Regions from separate parts of the Bradyrhizobium sp. SBR1B genome, predicted to be linked through region 1. Evidence: predicted binding sites of a transcription regulator. Region 1 holds the regulator's gene; the other holds the start of a gene.
What was found. Region 1 encodes LexA, which represses DNA repair genes until DNA is damaged. Its sites were predicted from a motif close to TGTTCNNNNTGTGTTCNG; they were not measured.

Region 1 (3,387 bases):
GTCACCAGCACGGATTTGCCGTCCGGGAATTCGATCGCGTCATGATGGCGATCGGGAATGTGCGGATCGATCTTGCCGAACTTGCCGACGCGGGAGTTGACGGTGCGCGTCCAGATCCAGCGGTTGTCGTAACGGACGTCGTCGGCGAAGGCGAGCTCCGTCCCCGGCAGCAGGCAGACCGCGACGGAGAGATCGGCTTCGGAGGCGAAGCCGCGCGTCGAGGTGCCGCGGAATGTTGTCGTAACGATCGTCTCGCCGACTTCTGCGGGGCGCGTCGCGACGGCATGCAGGCTGTAGTCACACATCGGGTGCTCCTCAATGCAGAGATAGCGACCCGCACCTCTTTCGGAGGCGCAGGCCCCTACCAGAGTGGAAGCACGTGACGGTCTGCTCGGTTGTAGGCAAATCTGCGGCTGGGATCCGCGAGCCCCGATCACATTATCTTTTCCATCTTTTCCGAATTTGTTAGGAACAAAGTCGGCTTCCGTGCATTTGGCAGCCGCGTCTCGACAACCGCGCCTGTCAACGACCGGCGGAGTGATGCGCTTGCGCAGCAACGGCTTGCGATGCTGATGTTGCGATCAGCGTTGCTGCGGTTGCACTCAAACGAGCTGCGCATTTGGGCCGTCCCCCTCGAACTCGAAAGGCCGCGAAGCGATGTTGCGTCGCGCGGCCTGCCGAGGATGTCGCGCAAGGAGGAGGGGCCGGACAATCTGTGCGATACCAGAAAGACTATCCAGCCGGAGCGGACCGTTATCCGCTCCAATCTCTGATCGGCGAGGCCGATCGAAGGCGCGCGCGAGGCGCTAAAGACTTCGGTATCGAGTACTTCCGGTATCAGTACTTGCGGTAAAGCCCGATCAGCTTGCCCTGAATCTTCACGCGGTTCGGCGGCAGGATGCGCACCTCATAAGCGGCATTGGCGGGCTCCAGCGCGATCGAGGCGCCGCGGCGGCGGAAGCGCTTGAGCGTGGCTTCCTCGTCGTCGATCAGTGCCACCACGATGTCGCCGGTATCGGCGCTCTCGTTGCGCTGGATCAGCGCCATGTCGCCGTCGAGGATGCCGGCCTCGACCATGGAATCACCGCGCACTTCGAGCGCGTAATGCTCGCCGGAGCCGAGCATGTCGGGCGGCACGCTGATCGTGTGGCTGCGGGTCTGCAAAGCCTCGATCGGAGTACCGGCCGCGATGCGGCCCATCACGGGCACCGCAACGGGTCGCTCGCCCTCGTCCGCGGACGGGCTGGAGCTCGCGCGTAGCTTGCCGAGATTGCCCTCGATGACGCTTGGCGTGAAGCCGCGTCGGTTGCCGGCGGCAGCCTGGAGCTCCGGCAGCTTGATCACTTCGATGGCCCGGGCGCGGTTGGGCAGGCGGCGGATGAAGCCGCGCTCCTCGAGCGCGGTGATCAGGCGGTGGATACCTGACTTCGAGCGTAGGTCGAGCGCATCCTTCATCTCGTCGAAGGACGGCGGCACGCCGCTTTCCTTCAAGCGCTCGCTGATGAACCGCAGAAGCTCGTATTGTTTGCGCGTTAACATCTCGAACAAAGTCCCCCGGTTGATGTCGTTCGATTCCGAGACGATGAGTTCAGCGATAAGCCGCTACATCTCGAAACAAATCATGAACGGACACTATATGTTCGATATGTGTTCCGCAACTGCTTAATTTACCGTGAACAGAACGAAACTCACGGAATGCGTGTGGCGGCGCAGTTCAGACGGGGAGCCGCAGCACCTCGCAGGGGCTGTCGGCCTCGGCCTTCGGCGCAAACGGTGCGCGCACGAGAAGTACCTGTGCTGCAGCAAGATTCGCAAGCAGAGAGGAGTCCTGATGGCTGACGGGAAGGGCAACGAGCGTGCCGTCGTCGCGCATTTCCAGGCGCGCGCGCAGATAATCCTCGCGCTGGTCGTTGGCGCCGAGATCGCGGCCCAGCACGACGCGCTCGCGATGATGATGAATCACCGAACGGCCTGACAGCGCGCGAATCAGCGGCAACATGAACAGGAAGGCGCAGACGTAGGACGACACGGGATTGCCGGGCAGGCCGATGACGCCCATTGCCCCTAACCGTCCGTGCATCATCGGCTTGCCGGGCCGCATCGCGATCTTCCAGAACGCCATCGCGATGCCTTCGTCCTTGAGCGCCTGCTGGACCAGATCGTGGTCGCCGACCGATGCGCCTCCGGTCGTGACCAGGATGTCGGCGCCGCTTTCGCGCGCGCGGCGGACGCCGGCGGTGGTGGCCTCCAGCGTATCGGCGGCGACACCGAGGTCGATGGTCTCGGCGCCTTCGCTGCGGGCGAGCGCGTGCAGGGCATAGCCGTTGGAATAGACGATCTGGCCGTGCCCGGGCGTTGAGCCCGGCATCACCAGTTCGTCGCCGGTGGCGAGAATCGCGACCTTCGGACGGCGGCAAACGGCGAGCTGCGGGTGGTTCATTCCGGCGGCGAGGGCGAGATCGCGCTCCGTCAGACGGGTTCCCTTGCGCAGGAGAACGTCGCCCTCGCGGAAATCGACGCCGGCGGGGCGGATGTGCCGACCCACGATCGCGGCTTCCTTGATCGTTATGTGCTTGCCTTCGGCGATCGTGTCCTCCTGGATCACGACCGCATCCGCGCCGTCCGGAACGACGCCGCCGGTGAAGATTCGCACGGCTTCGCCGGCGCCGACCTTTCCCGTGAACGGACGGCCCGCTGCGACCTCACCGATCATGGTCAGCCTGGAATCGATTGTTGCCGCGTCGGCTGCACGCACGGCATAGCCGTCCATCGCCGACATCGCCTGGGGCGGCTGGGTGCGCCGCGCAGCGACGTCCTGCGCGAGCACGCGATGGTAGGCTTCGTCGAGTGAAACCATCTCTGGGGGCAGCGGCTCTGCACCCGCCAGCACCGCAGCAAGGGCGTCGGAAACCGGCATCAAGGCCACGGGCGAAACTCCTGCTCGGCACGTTCGGATGAAATGTTCCGACAGTCTTCTAGCCGAGCGCGGGGGCAGAGGCAAAATGGCGGAGCGGGCAGGATTTATCCTGCCGCTTCCGGCCCAGAATGGAAGGCAGGCTCAGGCTTGGCGTGGCATGATCCAGAGAACGAGACCGATCGGCAGGAGGGTGGCCATGGCGAGGACGAGAATGACGAGCGCCACAGCCAGCATCGCTCAACTCCCGCTCGGCCGGTCCGGCCCGGCGTCCAGCGCGACGTCGGGAGCCTTCGGCCCTTGATCCTTGTCGGGCAGCGGATCGGCCTGGGATTTCAGGTCGGCGGCCTTGCTGATCAGCTTGGCGGAAAGGTCAGAATCCGAGGTGGTTCTTGCGAATTCAAGCAGGAGAGAGGCTTGCTTGGTGAGATAGGTTTTGCCCAGCACGTGCATAAGTCCGGTGTAGAAGTCCC
Region 2 (3,387 bases), 110 kb from region 1:
CATGCGGGGCGGCGCCCTCGCTGGCATTGTTCAGCTTGCGGGCGATGGACTTGTAGAGCGTGTCGATCAGCAGCGTCGACTTGCCGCCGCCGGACACGCCGGTGACGGCGGTGAACAGGCCGAGCGGGATTTCGGCGGTGACGTTCTTGAGATTGTTGCCGCGCGCGTTGACCACCTTGATGGTGCGACGATGGTTCGGCGGGCGCCGCTCCGGCACCTCGACCTCGAGCTCGCCGGTCAGGTACTTGCCGGTCAGCGATTTCGGGTTGCGCATGATCTCGGCGGGCGTGCCTTCGGCAATGATGTTGCCGCCATGCATGCCGGCGCCGGGGCCGATGTCGAGGACGTGGTCGGCGAGCAGAATGGCGTCCTCGTCATGCTCGACCACGATCACGGTGTTGCCGAGGTCGCGCAGTCGCTTGAGGGTGTCGAGCAGGCGCGCGTTGTCGCGCTGGTGCAAGCCGATCGAGGGCTCGTCCAGCACGTAGAGCACGCCCGTCAGGCCCGAGCCGATCTGCGAGGCCAGGCGGATGCGCTGGCTCTCGCCGCCGGACAGCGTGCCGGAGGAGCGGGACAAGGTGAGATAGTTGAGGCCGACGTCGAGCAGGAAGGTGAGACGTTCGCGGATCTCCTTGAGAATGCGGCCGGCGATCTCGTTCTGCTGCGCGTTCAGCGCCTCCGGCACGGTCTCGAACCATGCGCCGGCGCCCTTCACGGACAGCTCGGAGATCTCGCCGATATGCTTGCCGCCGATCTTGACGCAGAGCGCCTCGGGCTTGAGCCGAAAGCCCTTGCAGCCCTCGCAGGGCACGTCGTGGAAATACTTCGCCAGCTCCTCACGCGCCCACTCGCTCTCGGTCTCGCGGTAGCGGCGGTTGATGTTGGTGATGACGCCTTCGAACGGCTTCTTGGTGTCGTAGGAGCGCACCCCGTCCTCGTAGGAGAACTTGATCTCGTCCTCGCCGGAGCCGTGGAGGATGGCGTTCTGCGTCTTCTTGGCCAGGTCCTTCCACTTGGTGGTCAGCGTGAACTTGTAGTGCTTGCCGAGCGCGGTCAGCGTCTGCACGTAATAGGGCGACGACGACTTGGCCCAGGGCGCGATCGCGCCCTTGCCGATCGCGAGCTCCTTGTCGGGGATGACGAGGTCTTCGTCGACATGCTGCTCGACGCCGAGGCCGCCGCAGGCCGGACACGCGCCGTAGGGATTGTTGAATGAGAACAGGCGCGGCTCGACCTCGGGAATGGTGAAGCCGGAGACCGGGCAGGCGAACTTTTCCGAGAACAGGATGCGCTCGGGGCCGCTCTTGTCGTGGATCTTCGCCGTCTTCTTTTTCTCTTCCGCGGGCGCGGCCGCGGGTGCGTCGGCGAACTCGACGACGGCAAGGCCTTCGGCGAGCTTCAGCGCGGTCTCAAAGCTCTCTGCGAGGCGCTGGCCGATGTCGGCGCGCACCACGATGCGGTCGACCACGACGTCGATGTCGTGCGGGAATTTCTTGTCGAGAACAGGCGCTTCGGCGAGCTCATGGAAAGTGCCGTCGATCTTGACGCGCTGAAAGCCCTTCTTGAGCCATTCGGCGAGCTCCTTGCGGTACTCGCCCTTGCGGCCGCGCACGACGGGCGCGAGCAGATAGAGGCGGGTGCCCTCGGGCAGCGCCAGCACGCGGTCGACCATCTGCGAGACGGTCTGGCTCTCGATCGGCAGGCCGGTCGCCGGCGAATAGGGCACGCCGACGCGCGCCCAGAGCAGGCGCATGTAGTCATAGATCTCGGTCACGGTGCCGACGGTGGAGCGCGGGTTCTTCGACGTCGTCTTCTGCTCGATCGAGATCGCCGGCGACAGGCCGTCGATCTGGTCGACGTCAGGCTTCTGCATCATCTCGAGGAACTGGCGCGCATAGGCCGACAGCGATTCGACGTAGCGGCGCTGGCCCTCGGCGTAGATGGTGTCGAAGGCGAGCGAGGATTTGCCGGAGCCGGAGAGGCCGGTGAACACCACCAGCTTGTCGCGGGGAATCTCGACGTCGATGTTCTTGAGGTTGTGCTCGCGCGCGCCACGGATCGTAATTGCGCGCAGGCTGGAGCCCGCGTTCTGTTGTTGGCGCTTCGCCTTGATCACTTCATCCATCCGAGTTGCCCTCAAGGAATCCCATGGGTGCGCGACCGCGCCAATAAAAAAGGCGCGCTCGCCCGGAACCGGGATCGGCGCCGATGGGGTTGTCAGCGAACGTAGGAAGAACGGAGACGGATTTCCAGTGGGACTTGCGAATCGTCAACGGAATGTTGGCGCGCTGGCGGCATCTGGCAGCAGGAGCTTTTCGGAACTGCGCGGCAAGGTGCCGCGAAAACAAAAAGGCCGGCGCAAGGCCGGCCTTTCGTGACGATGGGACGTCGGTAGCGATCAGGACTTCAGATCAATACCGGGCGACCACGGGGCCGCCGAAGGTGTAGTTGAGGCGGACTGTGCCCATGTCGACGTCCTGCTTGATCCGGTCGATGCGGTCGTTGACGCCGAGGATCGTGAACGAGTTGTTGCGCTTGCCCATGAACAGGTGGTCGTATTCGATCGCAACAGACCAGTTCGGTGCGAAGCCGAATTCGATGCCGGTGCCGACCGCGCCACCCCAGCGGGTCTCGCTCGCGCTGTCGAGGACGACGCCACCCAGCAGACCGTTATATTTGGCGTGCGTGACGGCCGCGCCACCCTTCACGTACCAGAGCACGTTGTTCCAGGCATAGCCGACCTGGCCGGTGAACAGGCCAATTGCGTCGATCTTGGTCTGGTTGACCAGCGGGCCAAGCACCAAGCTCGTATTCGAGCCCTTCAGGTTGGCCCAGTCGCCCTGAGCTTCGAGGCCGAACACCCAGTTGGCCGACTGCCAGCGATAGCCGACCTGGCCGCCGACGACGCCGCCGGTCGCATTGTGACAGCCTTCAGCCGTGTCCGGACCGGCAATGCCGAAGATATTGTTGACGTCCCAGCAGTTGCGGCTCGAGGCGCCGCCGCCGTTGATACCGATGTAGAAACCGCTCCAATTGTACATCGCGATCGGCGCGACCGGAGCCTTGGTGTAGGGGCGGGCCGCCAAATCGGCCGCCGAGGCGGGTGCCAACGCGCTAAGTGCGAACAAGCTGGCCGAAGCCAGCAAAAGCTTCTTCATATCCATTCCCCAGTTCCGTTTCTCTTTCTGACCTTCCGAAAAGCGGAAGAGCCAGCGGACCTATGACCCGATTAATGTCATTGCTTTACACCATTAAAGCCAAAGGTTGTGTCACCCGGGGGCCACATCTCTGCGAAAACGCGAGCGGGCCGGTTGGCGCGCAAAAAACAAAAAGGCCGGCGCGAGGCCGGCCTTTCGCAACGCGAGGCGTTGAAGTGTAGCTTAGTAC

Region 2: uvrA (excinuclease ABC subunit UvrA) is a predicted target of LexA. The motif match lies at 2,221-2,238, and genes of this name have one in related genera.

What each region holds. Positions count from the first base shown of each region.
Region 1 covers NZ_JACIHC010000004.1:17,974-21,360, forward strand. The annotation lists gene GGD61_RS11805 (hypothetical protein) at 1-305, opposite strand, end outside; gene lexA (transcriptional repressor LexA) at 838-1,539, opposite strand; gene glp (gephyrin-like molybdotransferase Glp) at 1,715-2,926, opposite strand; gene GGD61_RS11820 (hypothetical protein) at 3,155-3,361, opposite strand.
Region 2 covers NZ_JACIHC010000004.1:127,740-131,126, forward strand. The annotation lists gene uvrA (excinuclease ABC subunit UvrA) at 1-2,125, opposite strand, end outside; gene GGD61_RS12345 (outer membrane protein) at 2,412-3,158, opposite strand; gene GGD61_RS12350 (outer membrane protein) at 3,381-3,387, opposite strand, start outside.